Regions from separate parts of the Azospirillum sp. VT-I1 genome, predicted to be linked through region 1. Evidence: predicted binding sites of a transcription regulator. Region 1 holds the regulator's gene; each other region holds the start of a gene.
What was found. The regulator HrcA, encoded in region 1, represses chaperone genes, less so after heat shock. The targets are predictions, from matches to a motif close to GTTAGCACTCNCCNNNGGNGAGTGCTAAC.

Region 1 (7,450 bases):
GCGGGCGACGTCGCCATCGTCGTCACCGGCCCGCGGGCGCCCGCCACCGTCCGCCGCAAGGAGCGGGTGGCCGGCATGTGGATGAACACCGACAGCCTGCGCTTCGACCAGGTGCCCAGCTTCTACACGGTGGCGGTCAGCCGCCCGCTCGACCAGCTGGTCGGCCGCCCGGTGCTGGAGCGCCATCAGCTTGGCCTGCCGCAGCTGCAGCTGCCGGCCGACGCCACCCTGCCGCCGCAGGAGCTTGCCGCCTACCGCAGCGCGCTGATCCGCAACAAGCAGCGCCAGGGGCTGTATGCCATCTCCATGGGGCAGGTCGCCTTCCTGGGCGAACGGCTGTTCCGCACCAACATCTATTTTCCGGCCAACGTCCCGACCGGGCTGTACAATGTCGAAGCCTTGCTGATTCGTGACGGCGACGTGGTCAGCGCCCAGACCACGCCGCTGGTGGTGTCCAAGATCGGGTTCAGCGCCGAAGTCTCGGACTTCGCCCGCAACCGCCCGGTCACCTACGGGGTGGCCGCCGTCATCGGCGCCATCGCGGCCGGCTGGGCGGCCGGCGCCGCATTCCGCCGGGTCTAAGCCGAGAGGGTAACCGAGATGACCGACGCGACGCAGACTCCCACGCCCGAAAACCCCCAATCCCAGCCGGAGGCGCAGGCGGCCAAGCCGGTGCGCATCTTCCTGGTGGTGGTGGACGACAGCCCCGAACTGAAGGTGGCCTTGCGCTATGCCTGCCTGCGCGCCCGCAAGTCGGGCGGCAAGGTGGCGCTGCTGACCGTGCTGGAACAGGGCGAGATGCAGCACTGGCTGGCGGTGGAGAACCTGATCCGCGAGGAACAGCGCGCCGAGGCGGAGCAGAAGCTGCAGAAGCTGGCGCGCGAGGTCAACCAGCTGACCGGCACCCTGCCGGCGCTCTATGTCCGTGAAGGCAACCGGCTGGAGGAGGTGCTGTCCCTGATCGCGGAGGAGCCGAGCATCTCCATCCTGGTGCTCGCCGCCGGCACCGACCCGGAAGGCCCCGGACCGCTGATCTCCTACTACACCGGCCGCGGGCTTGGTCGCCTGCGCATCCCGCTGACCATCGTCCCCGGCGGCCTCAGCAACGAGGCGCTGGACGCGATCACCTGAGCGGGGCACGCAGGTAAGGATAGCCGCGCATGCCGGACGCCCAATACCCACACAGCCCGGGTCCTTGATCCGCCCGGCGTTTCGGCCCAAATTTCCCCCAATCGTGCCGCGGCCCAATCCCGGGCGCGCCGGCGGTTCCATTCCGCCGCCGATGGAGGACCAGACCATGTTCATTCAGACCGAGCAGACGCCCAACCCGGCGACTCTCAAGTTCCTGCCGGGGCGTGACGTGCTCGGACGCGGCACCGCCGACTTCACCAGCCGCGAGGATGCCGCCCGTTCGCCGCTCGCCCAGCGCCTGTTCGAGATCGAGGGCGTCGTCGGCGTCTTCCTGGGTGCCGACTTCATCACCATCACCAAGACCGACGCGCGCGACTGGTTCCTGCTGAAGCCGTCGATCCTCGGCGTCATCATGGAGCATTTCACCGCCGACCGCCCGGTCCTGCTGGAGGACGGCGGCGACGGCCATGCCGCGGCGTCCAACGCCGACGACGAGGAGATCGTCGAGCAGATCAAGGAACTGCTGGACACCCGCGTCCGCCCGTCGGTCGCCCAGGACGGCGGCGACATCACCTTCCAGGGCTTCGAGAAGGGCGTGGTCTATCTGGCGATGAAGGGGGCCTGCTCCGGCTGCCCCAGCTCCACCGCCACGCTGAAGCACGGCATCGAGAACATGCTGCGCCACTACATCCCCGAAGTGGTCGAAGTCCGCGCGGTCCAGTAAGGCCCGCCCGTGGTTGATGCCGGCCCGCCCTTGATACTGCGGGCCGGCATTCCCATGCTGGCTGCATGATCGTCTCCGCCAGCTACAAGACCGACATCCCCGCCTTCTACGGGCGCTGGTTCCTGAACCGCCTGGACGCCGGCTACTGCCGGATGGTCAATCCCTATGGCGGCCAGACCTACCGCATCGACCTGACCCGGCCGGCGGTCGACGGCTTCATCTTCTGGACAAAGAATCTGGGACCCTTCCTCGGCGCGCTCGACAGCGTGGCGGAGCGGGGCTTTCCGTTCCTCGTGCAGTACAGCGTCACCGGCCTGCCGACGGCCCTGGAACGCTCGGTCCCGGCCTGGGAGACCGCCGTCGGCCACATGGCGCGGGTGCGCGAGCGCTGGGGGCCACGGGCGGCGGTCTGGCGCTACGACCCCATCGTGCTGACCGACGCCACCCCGCCGGACCGGCACCGCGAGACCTTCGCCGCCATCGCCCGTTCGCTGCGCGGGGTGACCGACGAGGTGGTGGTGTCCTTCCTGCAGCCCTACCGCAAGACCGCCCGCAACCTCGCCGCCGCCGGCATCGGCTGGCGCGATCCGGAGGCGGAGGAGAAGCGCGCGCTTCTGGCGGATTTGGCCGGGATCGCGGCGGGGGAGGGGATGGCGCTGACGCTCTGCACCCAGCCGGAACTGGTGGACACGCCCGGCACGGCGCCGGCGCGCTGCGTCGATGCGGCGCGGCTGTCGGACGTGGCGGGCCATGCGGTGCCCGCGCGGGAGAAGGGCAACCGCCCCGGCTGCCTGTGCGCCGAAAGCCGCGACATCGGCGACTATGACAGCTGTCCGCACGGTTGCGTCTATTGCTATGCCGTCGCCGATCGCGGCAAAGCGCAGCAGAGCTTTGCCGCGCATGACCCGGAGGGGGAGTTTCTGGTGGCGCGGCGGATGCCCCCTCCCTAGCCCTCCCCCGCCCTCTGCCGGCCGAAGGCCGGTCCGATCGCGGGAGAGGGGACTGCCGCCCCTCCTTTGCATCACTCTCGCTAAGCTCCGGCCCCCTCTCCCGCCTTGGCGGGGAGGGATGGGGAGGGGGCAATCAGATCGCTTACGGACAAACCTTCCGCACCGTCTCCACCAGCTTTTCCGGATTGAAGGGCTTCACCAGCCAGCCGGTGGCGCCGGCTTCGCGGCCGGCGGTCTTCTTGGCGGGGTCGGCTTCGGTGGTCAGCAGCAGCACCGGGGTGGCGCGGTTGACGGCCGAGGCGCGGATGGCGCGGGTCAGGGCCAGCCCGTCCATGCCGGGCATGTTCAGGTCGGTGATGATGCAGTCGAACTTGCGCTGGCTGATCAGCGCCAGCCCGGCATTGCCGTCCGATGCCTCCGCCACCTCATAGCCGGCGCCTTTCAGCGTGAAGCCGACCATGTCGCGGATGGTCTTGGAATCGTCGACGGTCAGGACGCTCTTGGGCATGGGACGCGGCTCCGGTTGCTCGGCCGAATGGATCGTCCGCAAGCCCTAGGCAATTTCCCGCCGAGCGTCAACCGGTAGCATCCCCAATCCCGCAAACGCGAAGATCCCGGTCCGGCGGCATCGCCGCGGCACCGGGATCTTTGCAGAGGCTATATCATTACGCCTTCGTATCGACGTGCTGCCCGCCAGCCTCGCCGGCACCGCCCTTGGCGACGCCGACCATCGCCTCGCGCAGCAGGCGGCCGTGGATGGTGTAGCCGGGCTGCAGCACCTGGACGACGGTGCCGGCGGCCTTGCCGGTGTTCTCGATCTCGAACATCACCTGATGGAAGTTCGGGTCGAACGGCTCGCCGGCCGGGTCCAGCTTCTTGATGCCGGCGCGGTCGAAGGCGGCGAACAGCTGGCGCTCGGTCGCCTCGACGCCGACGGCGAGGCCCTTCAGCATCTCGTCCTTCTCGCGGCCTTCCGCCGGAACCGCTTCCAGCGCGCGGCGCAGGTTGTCGGCGACCGACACCAGCTCCTTGGCGAAGCTGGACACGGCGAACTTGCTGGCGTCCTCGCGGTCGCGCTGGGCACGGCGGCGGGTGTTCTCCGTCTCCGCCATGGCGCGCAGAAGCTGGTCCTTCAGGCTGGCGACCTCGGCCTCCAGCTTGGCGACGCGGTCCTCGGGCGAACCGGTATCTGCACCGGCGGCGGCCGTGTTTGCGGTCTCGGCGGCGGCCTCGGTCGGCTCCACGGTGGCGTCGGCGGGCTTGTTCTGCTCTTCGCTCATGGTTTTCTCAATTCTTGCTTGGTCGATATGGCGGGGAGTTGAGGCGAGGTGGGGGCGGTCAGCCGATCAGCCGGCTGACCACCTTGGCGGTGTAATCCACCAGCGGAATGATGCGGGCGTAGTTGATGCGGGTCGGGCCGATGACCCCGATGGCGCCGATCACCTGCTCGCGGCTGTTCTGGAAGGGAGAGATGATCATCGAACAGCCGGAGTGGTTGAACAGCACGTTCTCCGCCCCGATGAAGATCTGCACGCCGTCGCCGCGGCCGGTGGCGTCCAGCATGCGCAGCATCGTCTCCTTGGTCTCCAGTGCCTCGAACAGGGCGCGCACGCGCTCCAGGTCCGACAGGGCGGTGACGTCCTCCAGCAGGCGGGACTGGCCGCGGACGATCAGCTGGCCGGCGTTCGACCCGCCGCTGCCGGCCCAGGTGGCCAGCCCGGCGGCGACCACCTTGCGCGACAGCTCGTCCAGCTGGGTCTTCTGCTGCTCGATCTCCTGCAGGACCTCCTGCCGGGCCTCCTCCAGCGTGCGGCCGGCGAGCTTGGCGCTGAGGAAGTTCGACACCGTCTGCAGGGTGGAGGTGGGGACGCCCATCGGCACCTCGATCACCCGGTTCTCGACCAGACCGTCCTCGTTTACCAGGACGACCAGGGCGCGGCCGGGGCCGAGCGACACGAACTCGATATGTTTCAGCGGGCGGTCGGTTTTGGGGGCCATCACCAGGCCGGCGCAGTGCGATAGGCCGGACAGCATGGCCGACGCCTCGCCCAGCACGTCGGCGAAGGCGCGGCCGGAGGCGGAGCATTTCGCTTCGATCGAGGCACGCTCGTCCTCGGTCAGCGACCCGATCTCCAGCAGGCCGTCGACGAACATGCGCAGGCCGGCATCGGTCGGGATGCGGCCGGCGGAGGTGTGCGGGGCGTAGAGCAGCCCCTGCTCCTCCAGGTCGGCCATCACGTTGCGGATGGTCGCGGGCGACAAGGCCATGCCAAGCCGCCGCGAAATGGTGCGCGAGCCGACCGGTTCGCCGGACGCCACATAGGCGTCGACGATCAGCCGGAAAATCTCGCGCGATCGCTGGTTCAGCTCGTTGATCATGGACGCCGGGCGGTCTCTTCTGGGCCGTCGTTTCGCACTCGGCCGACGCGGATCGGAAATCCCGTCGACCGGTCCGAATTTAGGCAGGTCCAACCGCCGAATCAACGTGCGGGGCGAAGAAGCCCCGCTCGCCTGCGACCGCAGGCCGTCCTTACTGCTCCGACAGGAAGGCGCGGTACTGGGCGCTGATGGCGCCGACCGCCGCCTCGTACAGGCGCTGGCCATGCTCCGGGCGGGCGAGACCGGGGGCGGAGCCGATGCGGCCGTCCGGGTAGCGGCGGCGGAAGTCGCGGGCGTCGTGGAACCCGCCGGCCGGCGCCTGTTCCGGTTCCATCGCGGCGGTCTTGATCGAGTCGGGATAGGCGTACTGGGTGACCGACACCTCGCTGGGCGTGGCGTGCGAGCCTTCCTTGCCCTGGTACAGCTCGCGCGACAGGCGGCCGACCTCGCCGTTCTCCCACCAGTTCACCAGGGTGCAGCGCAGGTCCGGGGCGTCACGGCCGCGCAGCGCCCGGTTCTCCGCATAGATCTCGTAGAAGGCGGCGCGCAGCGTGGCGATGTTGCCGCCATGGCCGTTGACGAAGAAGAAGCGCTCGAACCCGTGTTCGGCCAGCGAGCCGACATAGTCGCGCAGCACGGCGATCAGCGTCGACGGCTTCAGCGTCATTGAGCCGGGAAATTCCATATGGTGAACGGCCATGCCGACCGGGATCGTCGGGCCGACCAGCGCGCCGGTGGCGTCGCCGACGCCCTTGGCGATGAATTCGGCGCAGATGGCGTCGGTGCCGACCAGCCCGTTCGGCCCGTGCTGCTCGGTCGAGCCGATCGGCATGATGATGCCCTTGGAGGTCTTCAGATAGGTCTCGACCTCGGCCCAGGTGCTCAGGTGAAGCTGCACGGTGGCTGATCCTTTTGGAAACGGGGGCTGGAACTGCGTCGTCCTCATGTTATGCGGCGCGCGGGCCGCGACAACCGCTCCCTGCGCCGGGCGGGCATGAGGGGACCGGGACGTCCGCGGATGCTCAGCCCGCGCTGGCGCATTGCCGCGGCGATGACTACAATCGCGTGCATTCCGTCCGCATGGGCGTCTCTTCCGGGGTGTGGTGGTGGTTGCGCGCGTCAACACGGTGGCGTTCCAGGGCATCGAGGTGCTGGGGATCGACGTCCAGGTCCAGATGTCCGGCGGAATCGTCGCCTTCACCGTCGTCGGCCTGCCCGACAAGGCGGTGGGCGAAAGCCGGGAGCGGGTGCGCGCCGCCCTGCACGCGCTGGGGCTGGCGCTGCCGGCCAAGCGCATCACCGTCAACCTCGCCCCCGCCGACGTGCTGAAGGAGGAAGCCATTTCGACCTGCCCATCGCGCTCGGCCTGCTGACGGTGATGGGGGTGCTGCCGGATGCGGAGATCGCCCGCTATGTCGCGCTGGGCGAACTGGCGCTGGACGGCGCCCTGACCCCGGTGGCCGGCGTGCTGCCCGCCGCCATCGACGCGCTGGCCAATGACCGCGGCCTGATCTGCCCGGCGGCCTGCGGCGGGGAGGCGGCCTGGGCCGGTCCCGATCTGGACGTGCTGGCGCCGGCCAACCTGCTGGCCCTCATCAACCATTTCAAGGGCACGCAGGTGCTGACCCCGCCGAAGCCGCGGCTGCAGGAGCAGGACGCGCCGCCGCCCGACCTGCGCGACGTCAAGGGCAACGAGACCGCCAAGCGCGCGCTGGAGGTCGCCGCCGCCGGATCGCACAATCTGCTGATGATCGGGCCGCCCGGTTCTGGCAAGTCGATGCTGGCCGCCCGGCTGCCCGGCCTGCTGCCGCCGCTCGACCCGGCGGAGGCGCTGGAGGTGTCGATGATCCACAGCGTCGGCGGGCTGCTGGAGGAGGGGCGGCTGCTGCGCCAGCGCCCCTACCGCGCCCCGCACCAGTCCGCCAGCCTGCCGGCGCTGGTCGGCGGCGGCACGCGGGCCAAGCCGGGCGAGATTTCCCTGGCGCACCAGGGCGTCCTGTTCCTGGACGAGCTGCCGGAGTTCCCCCGTCCGCTGCTGGAGGCGCTGCGCCAGCCGCTGGAGACCGGCAAGGCGGTGGTCAGCCGCGCCAACCACCATGTGACCTATCCGGCGCGCGTGCAGCTGGTGGCGGCGATGAATCCCTGCCGCTGCGGCCATCTCGACGACGCCTCGCTCGCCTGCGCCCGCGCGCCGAAATGCGCGGCCGACTATCAGTCGAAGATCAGCGGGCCGCTGTTCGACCGCATCGACCTGCACATTGTTAAT
Region 2 (7,450 bases), on a different replicon from region 1:
CAGCTGGGCGAGGCGAAGGTCCACGACATCGCCAACTACATCGTCCGCGGCAAGCTGTGGGAGGCATTCGAGGCGCCGGTGCCGCCGGTCCTGCTGATCGACGAGATCGACAAGGCCGACATCGAGTTCCCCAACGACCTGCTGCTGGAACTCGACCGCATGGAATTCCATGTGTATGAAACCCGCCAGACGATCAAGGCGGCCAAGCGCCCCATCGTCATCATCACCTCCAACAACGAGAAGGAGCTGCCGGACGCCTTCCTGCGCCGCTGCTTCTTCCACTACATCCGCTTCCCCGAGCGCGAGACGATGGAACGCATCGTCGAGGTCCATTACCCCGGCCTGAAGGCCGCCTTGCTGCGCGAGGCGCTGAACCTGTTCTATGACCTGCGCGAGGTTCCCGGCCTGAAGAAGAAGCCCTCCACCTCCGAACTGCTGGACTGGATCAAGCTGCTGATGGTGGAGGACGTCGATCCGGAGACCCTGCGCGCCAAGGACGCCCGCACCCTGATCCCGCCGCTGTGCGGGGCGCTCCTGAAGAACGAGCAGGACGTGCACACGCTGGAACGGCTGGCCTTCCTGGCCAAGCGGGGGCGGTGATCGGGGGCCGACGGGGCGCCCGGCTCAGCCCGTCAGCCGTCCTTCTTCAGCCACTTCTCCATCGCATAGTTGTGGATCGGCACGTCGCCGATCCGGAGATCTCGCCGCGCCAGAAGCGTGAAGCCGCGGCGCAGCAGGAAGGGGCGGGCGGCCTCGCTCGCCTCCACATGCAGGCGGGGGTAGCCCAGCGCCGCCGCGCGTTCCTCCAGCAGGTCGACCAGCGCCGACATGGTGCCGCGGCCTGCCGCCTCCGGGGCGCAGTAGAGGAAGTTGATGTGGCCGTCCGGCTCCACGTCGCTGAAGGCGACCGGCCGGTCGTCGTCGTCCACCGCGACCAGGGCGACGCGGCCGTCGCCATAGGCCTCCCGCACCCGTTCCACCGTGGGCGCCTTAGCCGCCCAGGCCTCCACCTGCTCAGGATTGTAGAAGCGCGGGCCGATGCCACGGACGGAGCGGGCGTAGATCTGCGTCAGCACCGGGGCGTCTGACGGTCGGTAATCGCGGATCCTCATCGGCCCCTGTCCTTCGTTCCCCGTCGCCGGGGGCTATTTCGCCGGTGCCAACCGCAAGACCGCGCCGTCGGCGGCATCGGTGATGACATAGAGGGCGTCGTCCGGACCCTGTGCCACATCGCGGATGCGCGCGTCGAGCGGAATGCGCTCCGCCTCCTTCGCGCCGGTGCCGTCGATGGCGACCCGGACCAGCGCCCTGGCGCTGAGGCCGCCGATCAGGGCGCTGCCCTGCCAGCCCGGGAACAGGCCGCCCTGGTAGAAGGCCATGCCGGACGGCGAGATCACCGGCGTCCAGTGGATTACCGCGTCGGTGAATTCCTTGCGGGTCGGCGGGTCGGGGATGTCGCGGCCGTCGTAATGATTGCCCCAGCTGACCAGCGGCCAGCCGTAATTCTTGCCGGCCTCCGGCCGGTTCAGCTCGTCGCCGCCCGCCGGTCCCATCTCCGCGATCCAGAGCGCGCCGGTGCGCGGGTCGATGGCGGCCGCTTCGATGTTGCGGTGGCCGTAGGACCAGACGGTGGCCGCCACCTTGCCTTCGGCGGCGAAAGGGTTGTCCTTGGGCGGCGAGCCGTCGCGGTTCAGCCGCACCACCTTGCCCAGCGTGGCGTTGCGGTCCTGCGCCGGGGTCATTTTGTTGCGTTCGCCCAGCGTCAGGAAGATATGGCCGTCCGGCGAGAAGACGATGCGGGTGCCGTAATGGTGGCCGCCATCCATCTTGGGCGACTGCCGGAAGATCACCTGGAAACTCTCGATGCCGCGGTCGGTCAGCGTGCCGCGCCCCAGCGCCGTCCCGGACAGGCCGTTGTCGCCGGCCTCGGCATAGGCGAGATAGATGGTCCGGTTCTGCGCGAATTGCGGATCGACCGCCACGTCCATCATGCCGCCCTGGCCCTGGACCAGGACCTTCGGCGTGCCGCCGAGCGGGGCGGAAAGGGTGCCGTCGCGCGCCACGATGCGCAGCCGCCCCGGCTTCTCCGTCACCAGCGCCCGTCCGTCCGGCAGGAAATCGATGCCCCAGGGCCGCTCCAGCCCATCGGCGAACCGCGTCACCGCCACCGGCCCGGCGCTGGTCTGGACGGTCTTGACCACCTGTCCGGTGCCCGACTGGGCCAGGGCGGGGGTGGCGGCGAGGGCGCCAAGAAGGGCGGCCGACAGGGTCAGGGTGCTGCGCATCAAGATCCTCCGGTGAGCGGTCTTGCCTCTCAGATGGGAGTATCGGCGGGGCGGCCAAGATCCGTTCGCCGAAAGAATCCCTCCGGCGGAGTGCCCGGCTCATCATTCAGGGTGTCACCCCAATCCGTGCGTGGACGCAAGCCGTATGAAGAGTTCGGCTGTTATGGGTTCGACCCCGCTCTACGGAGACCTGTCGTCGTGATTCATGCGCGCGGTATGGAAAAGGTTTTGCACCGGCTGTCCTCCAGCTTGCCGCACTCATCCTGGGCACGCTACGGGATTACATTTGTGCTGGTCGGGCTGACGGCGCTGGTGCGCTACATGCTCGATCCGCTCCTCTTCAAGTATCCGTTTCTCGTCTTTATCCCCACGATCTTCCTTGTTTCAATTCTGTTCGACCGCGGTTCGGGGTTCGTGGCCACGATCCTGTCAGGGGTGTGTTCGGCCTGGTTCTTCATGAAACCGGAAGGCTTGTTGTGGATCGCGGATTCGGGCGACCGGCTGGCCTTCCTGATCTACATGGCGTTGGGATTCGGCATCGCGGCGGTCGCGGATGCCCTGCATCGGGCGAACGACCAGCTCCGCCGGTCCTGGGACCAGCTGTCCGCGGTCAACGAGGAAAAGGAACTGATGCTGCACGAGATCCACCATCGGATCCGCAACGATCTGCAGCAGATCAGTGCCCAGCTGATGCTGGCGGCCCACCGGTCGGAGAAGCCGCAGGACATCGTCGCCGGCACCATCGAGCGCATCGGCGTGCTGGCGCGGGTTTATGTCCGCCTGCGCCGGGTGGAGGGCGTCACCGTCGTGAATTCCAAGGAGTTCCTGGAAAGCCTGGTGGAAGACCTCCAGCTCGGCGTGGTCGGGGTGCATCCGGTGGCGGTCAATGCCGAGGTGGAGGACGTCGTCCTGGACATGGGCGTCGCCATCGCGGTCGGCACCATCGCCAACGAGCTGGTCACCAACGCGCTGAAATACGCCTTTCCCGACGGCCGATCCGGCCGCATCGACCTCAGCTTCCGCAGGGAGGGGGCGGATTGCGTGCTGCGCGTCTGCGACGACGGGGTCGGCATTCTGTCGAACCATCCGCAGGGGACCGGGCTGGGCGGCAAGATCATGCAGCAGCTCGCTCAACAGCTGCGCGGCAGCCTGAGCATAGAGCGGCAGCCGGACGATGGGGTCAGGGCGTGCCTGCGCTTTCCCCTGCCGGAACTGGGCCGGCCGGCCGGCCATCGAGGGGTGGAATGAAAAAAGGGGCCGCGCCGGTGCGGCGCGACCCCGTCCAGGGAACATCCAGGCCGAAAGCGTTAAGCCGGCCCAATCGGTTCAGGAATTGCCGGCTCGGAAGTTGCCGGCTCAGAAGTCCATATCGGCGCCGGGGGCCGGCACGGCGGGCTTCTTTTCCGGCAGCTGGGCGACCATCGCTTCGGTGGTGATCAGCAGGCCGGCGACGGAGGCCGCGTCCTGCAGCGCGGTGCGCACCACCTTGGCCGGGTCGATGATGCCGGCCTTGACCAGATCGCACCACTCGCCCTTGGCCGCGTCATAGCCGACGCTGTACTCCTTGCTGTCGTTCAGCTTGCCGACGATGATCGAGCCGTCGACGCCGGCGTTGGTGGCGATCTGGCGCACCGGGGCGGTCAGCGCCCGGCGCACGATCTCCACGCCGACGCGCTGGTCGTCGTTGGCCGGCTTGACGTTCTCCAGAACCGAAACCGCACGGGCCAGCGCCACGCCGCCGCCGGGCAGGATGCCTTCCTCCACCGCGGCACGGGTGGCGTGCATGGCGTCGTCGACGCGGTCCTTGCGCTCCTTCACCTCGACCTCGGTGGCGCCGCCGACGCGGATCACCGCGACGCCGCCGGCCAGCTTGGCCAGCCGTTCCTGCAGCTTCTCGCGGTCGTAGTCGGAGGTCGTCTCCTCGATCTGCTGGCGGATCTGGCCGCAGCGGGCCTTGATGTCGTCCTTCGACCCGACGCCGTTGACGATGGTGGTGTTGTCCTTGGTGATGACCACCTTGCCGGCGCGGCCCAGCATGTCGATGGTGACGCCGTCCAGCTTGATGCCCAGCTCCTCGCTGATGACCTGGCCGCCGGTGAGGATGGCGATGTCCTCCAGCATGGCCTTGCGGCGGTCGCCGAAGCCGGGAGCCTTCACCGCAGCGACCTTCAGGCCGCCGCGCAGGCGGTTGACCACCAGGGTCGCCAGCGCCTCGCCCTCCACGTCCTCGGCGATGATCAGCAGCGGCTTGCCCGACTGGACGACCTTCTCCAGCACCGGGATGATCGCCTGGATGCCGGACAGTTTCTTGTCGTGGATCAGGATGTACGGGTCATCCAGCTCCACCTGCATCTTCTCGGCGTTGGTGACGAAGTAGGGCGAGGTGTAGCCGCGGTCGAACTGCATGCCCTCCACGACATCCAGCTCGGTCTCCAGGCTCTTGGCCTCCTCGACGGTGATGACGCCCTCGTTGCCGACCTTCTCCATCGCGCGGGCCAGCATGTCGCCGATCTCGCGGTCGCCGTTGGCGGAGATGGTGCCGACCTGGGCGATCTCCTCGTTGGTGGTCACCTTCTTGGAGCGGGCCTTCAGCTCCGTCACCACGGTGTCGACCGCCATGTCGATGCCGCGCTTCAGGTCCATCGGGTTGATGCCGGCGGCAACCGACTTCGCACCCTCGCGCACGATGGCCTGGGCCAGCACGGTGGCGGTGGTGGTGCCGTCGCCGGCCAGATCGGCGGTCTTCGACGCCACCTCGCGCAGCATCTGCGCGCCCATGTTCTCGAACTTGTCGGCCAGCTCGATTTCCTTGGCGACCGACACGCCGTCCTTGGTGATGCGCGGGGCGCCGAACGACTTCTCGATCACCACGTTGCGGCCCTTCGGGCCCAGCGTGACCTTCACGGCATCGGCCAGGATGTCCACGCCGCGCAGCATCTTGTCGCGGGCGGTGGAGCCGAACTTCACGTCCTTCGCAGCCATGGTCCTGTTCCTCCCCTGCTTAAGCGGCCTTCTTGGCGGGTTCGGCGGCAGCCTCGATCACGCCGAGGATGTCGCTCTCCTTCATGATGAGGAGATCCTCGCCGTCGATCTTCACCTCGGTGCCGGACCATTTGCCGAACAGCACGCGGTCGCCGGGCTTCACGTCGAGGGCCACCAGCTTGCCGGCCTCGTCCCGCGCGCCCGGGCCGACGGCGATCACCTCGCCTTCCTGCGGCTTTTCCTTGGCGGTGTCGGGGATGATGATGCCGCCCTTCGTCTTGGTGTCGGATTCGACGCGGCGGACCAGAACGCGGTCGTGAAGCGGTTTGAACTTCATGGTGTGACACTCCTTGAGTCTAAGCGAATGTCTTGGGTTCTCAAGCACTCCCGAATGGGCCGTGCTTTCGGTCGGGAAATTTACTCAGGCTGTTTTTGTCGTCAAGAGTATTTTTTAACAAGAAAGGAGGAGTTTTGTTTATGAATCACGTCAGCGCAAAATGCCCGTGGCCGCCATCGCAGACACAGGCAGAGGTTTGTTCTTGGGATTTATCGAAGTCGCGTGTGCCGGAGCTTGTCGGTTATCTCAGGCGTTCGCAGGATCCGGTCCGGCCGGGTGGGGCGCGCAAGGGTCTGGTCGTCGGCATCGCACACATCCTCCGCAGAGCAACATGCATGACACGGTCTTCGCACATACCGGGGTCCTGCAGTTCGAGGCACCCCGGCACGTGCGAAATCTAATCAAGCGCGAGCGGGCGTCAAGATGGGCGGCGACGCTCGGAAATCGCCCTCTCCCGGGGCGGGAGAGAGCGATTTCCGTGACCGATTAATTTGCATCAACGCGTCCTTCTCCCCGCCGTGCCAGACTGGCGGCGTTAAGCACAGCGCCGGCCGCGGGCCGTTTGCGATGTTTGCGCGACGCAGCCCCTCGACCGGCAGCCACCATCACGGGAGGACGCCATGGTCATGATGAAAGCGGCGGTGTTCGTCGAGCCGGGCCGCATCGTGCTGGACGACAAGCCGATCCCCGACGTCGGACCGCTCGACGCGCTGATCCGCATCACCACGACGACGATCTGCGGCACCGACATCCACATCCTGAAGGGCGAGTACCCGGTCGCCCGCGGACTGACCATCGGGCACGAGCCGGTCGGCATCATCGAGAAGCTGGGCTCCGCCGTCACCGGCTACCGCGAGGGGCAACGCGTGATCGCCGGGGCCATCACCCCCAGCGGCCACAGCAACGCCTGCCTGTGCGGCTGCCATTCCCAGGACGGCGCCGGCACCGCCCATGGCTGGAAGCCGCTGGGCGGCTGGCGCTTCGGCAACAGCATCGACGGCTCCCAGGCCGAATACCTGCTGGTGCCCGACGCGATGACCAACCTCGCCCCCGTCCCCGACGAGCTGACGGACGAGGAGGTGCTGATGTGCCCCGACATCATGTCCACCGGCTTCGCCGGGGCGGAGCGCGGCAACATCGGCATCGGCGACACGGTGGCGGTGTTCGCGCAAGGCCCGATCGGCCTCTGCGCCACCGCCGGCGCCAAGTTGAAGGGCGCCACCACCATCATCGGCGTCGACACCGTGCCGGAACGGCTGGAGATGGCGCGGCGGATGGGCGCCGACCATGTGGTCGATTTCCGCCGGACCGATCCGGTCGAGGAGATCATGCGGCTGACCGGCGGCCGCGGCGTCGACGTCGCCATCGAGGCGCTGGGCACCCAGGCGACCTTCGAGGCGGCGCTGCGCGTGCTGCGGCCGGGCGGGACGCTGTCCAGCCTGGGCGTCTATTCCGGCGACCTGCACCTGCCGCTCGGCCCCTTCGCCGCCGGGCTGGGCGACCACACCATCGTCACCTCGCTCTGCCCCGGCGGCAAGGAGCGGATGCGCCGGCTGATGGCGGTCGTCGCCTCCCGCCGGGTGGACCTGAAGCCGCTGGTCACCCACCGCTTCCCGCTGGAGCGGATCGAGGAGGCTTACGAGCTGTTCGGCCACCAACGCGACGGCGTGCTGAAGGTGGCGATCACGCCGTGAAGCCCGAATGAAAGGAAGCCCCTCTCCCGGAAGGAAGAGGGGCTTTTCAAGGTCACGCGCAACACCAGGGAAGGAGCGACGGCACGCGGGCGACGCGGAGGCTTACTTCGCCAGATCCACAGCCTCGGCCAGACGCTTCACCGCCTCCTGCG
Region 3 (7,450 bases), 370 kb from region 1:
GCTTCCATCATCGCCGGCTGGCGGATGGGCATCGCCCGCGGCAGGTCGCGGCCGCGCAGCATCTCCGCCGCTTCCCACAGGCGGCCCAGCCCGACGATGGACCGGCAGCCGGTCTTCTCCATGATGCGGGCGCGGTGGACCTCCACCGTCTTGATGCTGATGCCCAGCTCCCAGGCGATGGTCTTGCTCTGCTTGCCGTCGACGATCAGCTCCAGCACCTCCGACTCGCGGCGGCTCAGCAGGGCGAGCCGGCGGACGGCGTCGCGGCTGCGGTCGCGCTGCTCGGCATGGGGGCTGCCGGACGCCAGGCAGGCGCGCAGCCGGTCCAGGAAGGCCGGGACGGCGAAGGGACGGGCGATGCAGTCGGACGCCCCGGCCTTCATCGCGGCCACGGCGGCGTCGACGTCGCCCTGTTCGGTGACGACCAGGACCGGCAGGTCATGGCCGTGCAGCGAAGCCTCGGCCATGAATTCGATGGCGGTCATGTCCGGCAGGTCGCTGCGCACGACGATGCAGGAGGAGGCGGTGCCCAGCACGGCCAGCGCGTCGGCGCCGGTGCTGTGGACGCGGCAGGCGATGCCGACGGCGCCCAATGCCCGCGAGAGCGTGCTGCGCGACAGCAGGTCGCCGTCGACGATGTGGACGAGGCAGGCGGTATTCACGGAAACCGGCACGGGCATTTGCAGGGGCATCTTGGGACCTCCACCACAGCGGACCGGCGAACAGCGCCGGCTCCTCATGGCGACCGATCGATCAGCGAACCGCCGCCATGACACGCATTTTAGCGGTCATCCCTTATTGACCGCCGCTGGCGCGAGGGATAGCGGATGTGTCTAAAAGGATATCGGGGATAGTATACGCGCGAATATCCCGCCACCGCACCCAATCCGCGCGCTATCCCACCGTACAACTCAAAACCAAATGGCGAGCCCCAAGAAAAAACTCGCGAAAACAAAGATTATCGGAAGATGGATCCTGGGATACTGCCGAGCCCACGCTTGTTCGCAAGGGATAATCATTCTGAAACAATAACATTTCCGCAGAGAATGAAGAAAATTTCCTACAGCGGATAAGGATCGGGCGACGGGTCAGGCGCGGCGGCGGGTCGCCAGGACGATGCCGGCTGCGATCAGGGCGATGCCGATGCCGTGATAGAGATGCGGCTGCTCCCCCAGGAACAGGATGGCCAGCAGGCTGCCGAAGACGGGCACCAGATGGATGGCGAGCCCGGCCGTGTTGGGGCCGAGAAGCTCCACCGCCCGGTTGAAGCAAAGATAGGCGGCGATGGACGGGAACAGCACGGTATAGCCGACCGCCAGCAGGGTGATGCCGCTCGCCTGCACCGGATGTCCGCTCAGGCTCTCCCAGATATAGAAGGGCAGCAGTTCCACCGCACCGATGGCGAAGGTGACGACGACGAAGCTCAGGCCATGGATCGCCGGCCGGCGGCGCAGAAGCGTGGTGTAGGCGGCGTAGATCACCACCGCCGCCAGCATCCAGACGTCGCCGACGTTCAGTTCCAGCCCCAGCAGCGTCGCCGGGTCGCCGTGGGAGATCAGCGTCATCGCGCCGGCCAGCGAGACGACGATGCCCAGCCCCTGCATTGCCCCGATCCGGTCGCGGAACAGGACGAGGCTCATCAGGACGATCATCACGGGCATCGACGACTGCAGCATCACGCAGTTCAGCGCGGTCGTCGTGTTCAGCGCGATGTATTGGAAGGTGTTGTAGATGCCGATTCCCAGAGTGCCCAGCAGCAGCACGCTCTTCCACCGCGCCAGGATCGGCGTGATGTCGTGGCGCAGGTGCGGCCAGGCGAAGGGCAGCACGATCAGCATGCCCAGGCACCAGCGCCAGAAGGCCAGCCCGATGGGCGGCACGGCTCCGGCGACCGCACGCCCCAGGACCGCGTTGCCCGCCCAGAACAGGGGCGGCAGCATCATCAGCAGCCAGGCCTGATCGGCGAGACGGGATCCTATGGAAGGAGCGGTGCGGTCGGCGGGCATGGCGCTGTCCGTGCTTCAGCTGCGGCGGCGGGGCGAGGCGAAGACACTGGACGCGGACACCGCGGTGCCGCGGTCGGCTCCGTCCTCGGCGCGGAAGACGCTGGGGCGGGACTCGCGGCGGGGATGGCGCGGCGCGTCCTCGCGGCCTTCGCGACCCTCACGGCCTTCGCGGGGCGGCTTGGCGGGCTGGCGCAGTTCGGCGTCGAGTTCGGAGATGCGCTTGACCAGCGCTTCACGGATGGCGGGGGCCGCGTGGGCTTTCAGCGTCGCCAGCTGCTCCTTGAGCTGGACCAGCTGGCGCTGCTTCTGCTCGCGGGTGCGCTTGATGGCGACGTTGTCGGAATGCTGGCCCTCGAAGGAGCGCATGGAACAGGCCCTCGTTTAAAAATACGGAAGACAGAGGCCGGCATCCCCGTGCTGGGGCGCCCGGCAAGAGGGGCGGATTATTGGGAGGCGACCGCGCCAAAGCAAGGCGGACTTCGCCTTGACATTTCAGGATGGCGGAGGGTGGCTGCAACCTGACCACGCATGCCCCGGCGCATCCCCCGGCACATCTCCCGGCCCCAAAAGAAAAAGGACGCCCCCATGTGGGGGCGCCCCTTTCCGAACCGAAGAACGGTCGGCAGATGGCTATGGGCCGGCGGGCTATCAGAAGCCCATGTCGTCCATGCCGCCCATGCCGCCCGGCATGCCGCCCGGAGCAGCCTTCTTCTCCGGCTTCTCGGCGATCATCGCCTCGGTGGTGATCAGCAGGCCGGCGATCGAGGCCGCGTCCTGCAGGGCGGTACGGACCACCTTCACCGGGTCGATGATGCCGGCGGCGACCAGATCGGTGAACTCACCCTTCTGGGCGTCGTAGCCGAAGTTGGTGTCGCCCTGGTCGAGCAGCTTGCCGACCACGATCGAACCGTCGGTGCCCGCGTTGTAGGCGATCTGACGGACCGGGGCCTGCAGGGCGCGGCGGATGATGTCGATGCCGACGCGCTGCTCGTCGTTGGCCGGGGTCAGCTTGTCCAGGGCCTTGGAGGCGTACAGCAGGGCGGTGCCGCCGCCGGCGACCACACCCTCTTCCACCGCGGCGCGGGTGGCGTGCATCGCGTCGTCAACGCGATCCTTGCGCTCCTTCACCTCGACCTCGGTCGCACCGCCGACGCGGATGACGGCGACGCCGCCGGCCAGCTTCGCCAGACGCTCCTGCAGCTTCTCGCGATCGTAGTCCGAGGTGGTCTCCTCGACCTGGGCGCGGATCTGGCCGCAACGGGCTTCGATGTCGGCCTTGTCGCCGGCGCCGTCGACGATGGTGGTGGTCTCCTTGGAGATCACGACCTTCTTGGCGGTGCCCAGCATGTCGAGCGTGACGTTCTCGAGCTTGATGCCGAGGTCTTCGGAGATGACCTGGCCGCCGGTCAGGATGGCCATGTCCTCCAGCATCGCCTTGCGGCGATCACCGAAGCCCGGAGCCTTCACGGCGGCGATCTTCAGGCCGCCGCGCAGCTTGTTGACCACCAGGGTGGCCAGCGCCTCGCCCTCGATGTCCTCGGCGATGATCAGCAGCGGACGCGAGGACTGGACGACGGCTTCCAGAACCGGCAGCAGCGGCTGCAGGCCCGACAGCTTCTTCTCGTGCAGCAGGATGTAGGGGTTCTCGAGGTCCGCGACCATCTTGTCGGCGTTGGTCACGAAGTACGGCGACAGGTAGCCGCGGTCGAACTGCATGCCCTCGACGACGTCCAGCTCGGTGTCCAGGCTCTTGGCCTCTTCCACCGTGATGACGCCCTCGTTGCCGACCTTCTCCATCGCCTGGGCGATCATCTTGCCGATCTCGGCTTCGCCGTTGGCGGAGATGGTGCCGACCTGGGCGATCTCGTCGTTGGTCGTAACCTTCTTGGCGCGGGCCTGGATGTCGGCGACGACGGTGGCGACGGCCAGATCGATGCCGCGCTTCAGGTCCATCGGGTTCAGGCCGGCGGCGACCTTGGTCACGCCTTCGCGGACGATGGCCTGGGCCAGGACCGTGGCGGTGGTGGTGCCGTCACCGGCCAGGTCGTTGGTCTTCGAGGCAACCTCGCGGACCATCTGGGCGCCCATGTTCTCGAACTTGTCCGACAGTTCGATTTCCTTGGCGACCGACACGCCGTCCTTGGTGATGCGCGGAGCGCCGAAGGACTTCTCGATCACGACGTTGCGGCCCTTCGGGCCCAGCGTGACCTTCACGGCGTCGGCGAGGATGTCAACGCCACGCAGCAGCTTTTCGCGCGCGGTGGGGCCGAACTTGACGTCTTTGGCAGCCATGTCTCGATTCCTTTAACTTGTAAATTTCGAAGGATACGGGCGGAGGACTTAGGCCTCGATGACGCCCATGATGTCGGATTCCTTCATGATCAGGTAATCGACACCTTCGATCTTCACTTCCGTGCCCGACCACTTGCCGAACAGGATGCGGTCGCCGGCCTTGACGTCCAGCGCCACGACCTTGCCCGACTCGTCACGGGCGCCCGGGCCGACGGCGATGATCTCGCCTTCCTGCGGCTTTTCCTTGGCCGTGTCGGGGATGATGATCCCACCCTTGGTCTTGGTGTCGGACTCCAGACGCTTGACGACGACGCGGTCGTGCAGCGGGCGGAACTTCATGGAATGCCTCCTTGGATCAAGGCTTGGTTCTGACTGACGAGAATTGGCGCGGGCCGGCTGCTGTTAGCACTCCCTCCCGGCGAGTGCCAGACAGCTAATCGAAGCGGTTTTGGGATTCAAGAGGCTCGTTTCGGAATTTGCCGCAAATGCCGGCAGCACTCACCCGGACATGCTGCTAACATATTGAGTAATAACGATTTTCTGTATTGCGGCGAAACCGGCGGACGGGCAAGATTTCTTGAAAGGGTCACACAAGGCCCGCCCTTCCCGGCGCCGGCGCACCGCCGCCGGGATCGCATGAGAGGAACCGGACACCGCACATTCCCGACCGATCAGCCAACCGCATGGGAGACCGCGCATGGCCAATCTCGTCCTCCAGCTCCGCGATTTCCGCCTGACCACCGCCGAGATCCTCTACCACATGCCGGACCATCCCGGCCTGCTGCAGTCCTATCTGTGGCAGGATCTGGATCAGGCGCCCGATTATCCCGTTCTGCGCCGCTTCCTCGACTTCTGGCAGCGCAACCTCGACGGCAAGCTGCATTCGGTCCGGCTGGCGACCCACAGCCTGATCACGCCCGGCAACCTGCGCCACGCCAACGCCGATTTCCTGATCCATTGAGGCCAGCCATCGTCACGCCCTCCGCGCCCCTGTGACTGCCATCACAGCGCCCGGCTACTCCGATCGCTAAAATTTTAGCGAATACCGGCAGCGGAGATGCGGAGGGCGCGATGATGGCGAAGCGCAGGGCGGAATCCTGGAACGACGGTTGGAGCGATCGTGACGCTCCCGGCGGTGCACCGGATGACGGGACGAACCGCACCGGCGCCCGTCCCGCCGGCGGACAGCCGGAATGCAGGCGGCCGAACCGGCAGGATCGCGAGGGCAGGCTGGTGGAGGCCCTGCTGGAATGCACGACCATCGCCGGACTGTTCGCGCTTCTGTTCGCCCTGTTCGTGCTGATCGGCGCGGCGCACACCCTGGCGCCCTGACCCACGCGGTCCACCTCGGCAACGGATTGCGACAATTTCAAATCTGCTCTTCCCGTATCGCGCGTATCTCGCCTAGGATCGCCTCCGTTGAGGGCGGATGTCGTCCGCCCGGCGCGCGAAGCGGGAGTTTCCAGACATGACCACCAAGCCGGTCTGCCAAGCCGCGGTCGACCTCGTGAAGCATTTCGAAGGTCTGTATCTCAAAGCCTATCTCTGCCCGGCGGGCGTCCCCACCATCGGCTACGGCCACACGGCCGGGGTGACGATGGGCCAGACCATCACCGCCGATCAGGCCAACAGCTTCCTTGCCTCCGACCTGACGGAGGCCGCCGGCCACGTCGACGCGCTGGTGACGGTGCCGCTCAACGACGACCAGCGCGGCGCCCTGTCCTCCTTCGTCTTCAACCTGGGTGCCGGCAGCCTGCAAGACTCGACCTTGCTGAAACTGCTGAACGCCGGCAACTATGACGGGGCAGCCGCCCAGTTCGGTCGCTGGGTCTATGCCAAGGTGAATGGCAAGGCGACCCAGTTGCCGGGCCTCGTCGCCCGCCGTGCGGCGGAGGCGGCGCTGTTCCAGGGCCAGACCGTCCAGGCCCAGGGCAGCATCGGCACGGCCGACGGCACCGCCTGATCGGGCGGCGCCCGGCCCGAACCGGGCATGAGGCGTTTGACGGAGCGGGATGTTCGCACCACATTGGCGAACATCCCACCGCCGTGCTCCGGAATACCGCCGTGACCGCCTTTGCCTCCGACAGCCTCGCCTCCTCCGCCCGTCCCAACCCGAATCGGCCGATTGCCATCTGGCTGCTGGTCTGTGCCGCCATGGTGCTGGCCATGGCCGTGATCGGCGCCATCACCCGGCTGACCGAATCCGGGCTGTCGATGGTGGAATGGAAACCGCTGATCGGCATTCTGCCGCCCCTGTCGGAAGCGGAGTGGAACCGGGTCTTCGACCTCTACAAGCAGACGCCCGAGTTCCGCATCTACAACAACCACATGGATCTCGCGGGCTTCCAGTCGATCTTCTGGTGGGAATGGTTCCACCGGCTGTGGGGCCAGCTGATCGGCTTCGTCTTCCTGATCCCCTTCCTGCGCTTCTGGATGCAGGGCCGCATTTCGCCCGAGCTGTGGCCGAAGCTGGCCGGCCTGTTCCTGCTGGGTGGGCTGCAGGGCGGCATCGGCTGGTTCATGGTCAAGAGCGGTCTGGTCGATTCGCCGAACGTCAGTCATTACCGGCTGGCCCTGCATCTCGGCACCGCGATCCTGATCTATGCCCTGCTGCTGCGCACCGCGCTGGGGCTGCTCGACCCGCTGCCGCTGGCGGGATGGCGTCCGGAAGCCGCCGGCCTGCGCCGCCATACCGGCTGGGCGCTGGGGCTGGTCGCCGTCACCATCGTCTGGGGCGCCTTCGTCGCCGGCTCGGACGCCGGCCTCGCCTACAACACCTTCCCGCTGATGGCCGGCCACTGGATCCCGCCGGAGGTGAACACGCTGACCCCCTGGTGGCTCAATCCCTTCGAGAACACCGCGGCGATCCAGCTCATCCACCGCGCGCTGGCGATCCTGACCGGGATTGTGGTGCTGGTGCTGGCCGCCCGCGTCCTGGGCGCCCGCCTGCCCGGCCGCGCCGGCCGCGCGGCATTGGCGTCGGCCGCCATGATCCTGCTGCAGATCGCACTGGGCATCGTCACGCTGCTGACTGTGGTGTGGCTCCCGGTCGCCGCCACCCATCAGGCGGGCGCAATCCTGGTGGTGTCGATGCTGGTGTGGCTGCAGTTCGAACTGCGGCCGGTGCGGGGGAATAACCGCGCGCTGTAGTC

Region 2: the regulator HrcA is predicted to act here: its motif matches at 5,645-5,673, upstream of groES (co-chaperone GroES).
Region 3: the regulator HrcA is predicted to act here: its motif matches at 4,700-4,728, upstream of groES (co-chaperone GroES).

The regions. Positions count from the first base shown of each region.
Region 1 covers NZ_CP168800.1:1,942,320-1,949,769, forward strand. The annotation lists gene AB8P05_RS09425 (TIGR02186 family protein) at 1-582, shown strand, start outside; gene AB8P05_RS09430 (universal stress protein) at 601-1,131, shown strand; gene AB8P05_RS09435 (NifU family protein) at 1,298-1,855, shown strand; gene AB8P05_RS09440 (DUF1848 domain-containing protein) at 1,921-2,805, shown strand; gene AB8P05_RS09445 (response regulator) at 2,948-3,313, opposite strand; gene grpE (nucleotide exchange factor GrpE) at 3,471-4,085, opposite strand; gene hrcA (heat-inducible transcriptional repressor HrcA) at 4,144-5,184, opposite strand; gene AB8P05_RS09460 (creatininase family protein) at 5,336-6,082, opposite strand; partial or broken gene AB8P05_RS09465 (YifB family Mg chelatase-like AAA ATPase) at 6,291-7,444, shown strand.
Region 2 covers NZ_CP168803.1:544,844-552,293, forward strand. The annotation lists gene AB8P05_RS21040 (AAA family ATPase) at 1-600, shown strand, start outside; gene AB8P05_RS21045 (GNAT family N-acetyltransferase) at 633-1,112, opposite strand; gene AB8P05_RS21050 (PQQ-dependent sugar dehydrogenase) at 1,146-2,285, opposite strand; gene AB8P05_RS21055 (sensor histidine kinase) at 2,484-3,533, shown strand; gene groL (chaperonin GroEL) at 3,642-5,267, opposite strand; gene groES (co-chaperone GroES) at 5,287-5,604, opposite strand; gene AB8P05_RS21070 (NAD(P)-dependent alcohol dehydrogenase) at 6,225-7,298, shown strand; gene AB8P05_RS21075 (ABC transporter substrate-binding protein) at 7,401-7,450, opposite strand, start outside.
Region 3 covers NZ_CP168800.1:1,573,169-1,580,618, forward strand. The annotation lists gene AB8P05_RS07555 (response regulator transcription factor) at 1-692, opposite strand, end outside; gene AB8P05_RS07560 (DMT family transporter) at 1,089-2,006, opposite strand; gene AB8P05_RS07565 (hypothetical protein) at 2,022-2,372, opposite strand; gene groL (chaperonin GroEL) at 2,655-4,298, opposite strand; gene groES (co-chaperone GroES) at 4,347-4,637, opposite strand; gene AB8P05_RS07580 (usg protein) at 4,996-5,259, shown strand; gene AB8P05_RS07585 (hypothetical protein) at 5,370-5,630, shown strand; gene AB8P05_RS07590 (lysozyme) at 5,767-6,261, shown strand; gene AB8P05_RS07595 (COX15/CtaA family protein) at 6,363-7,448, shown strand.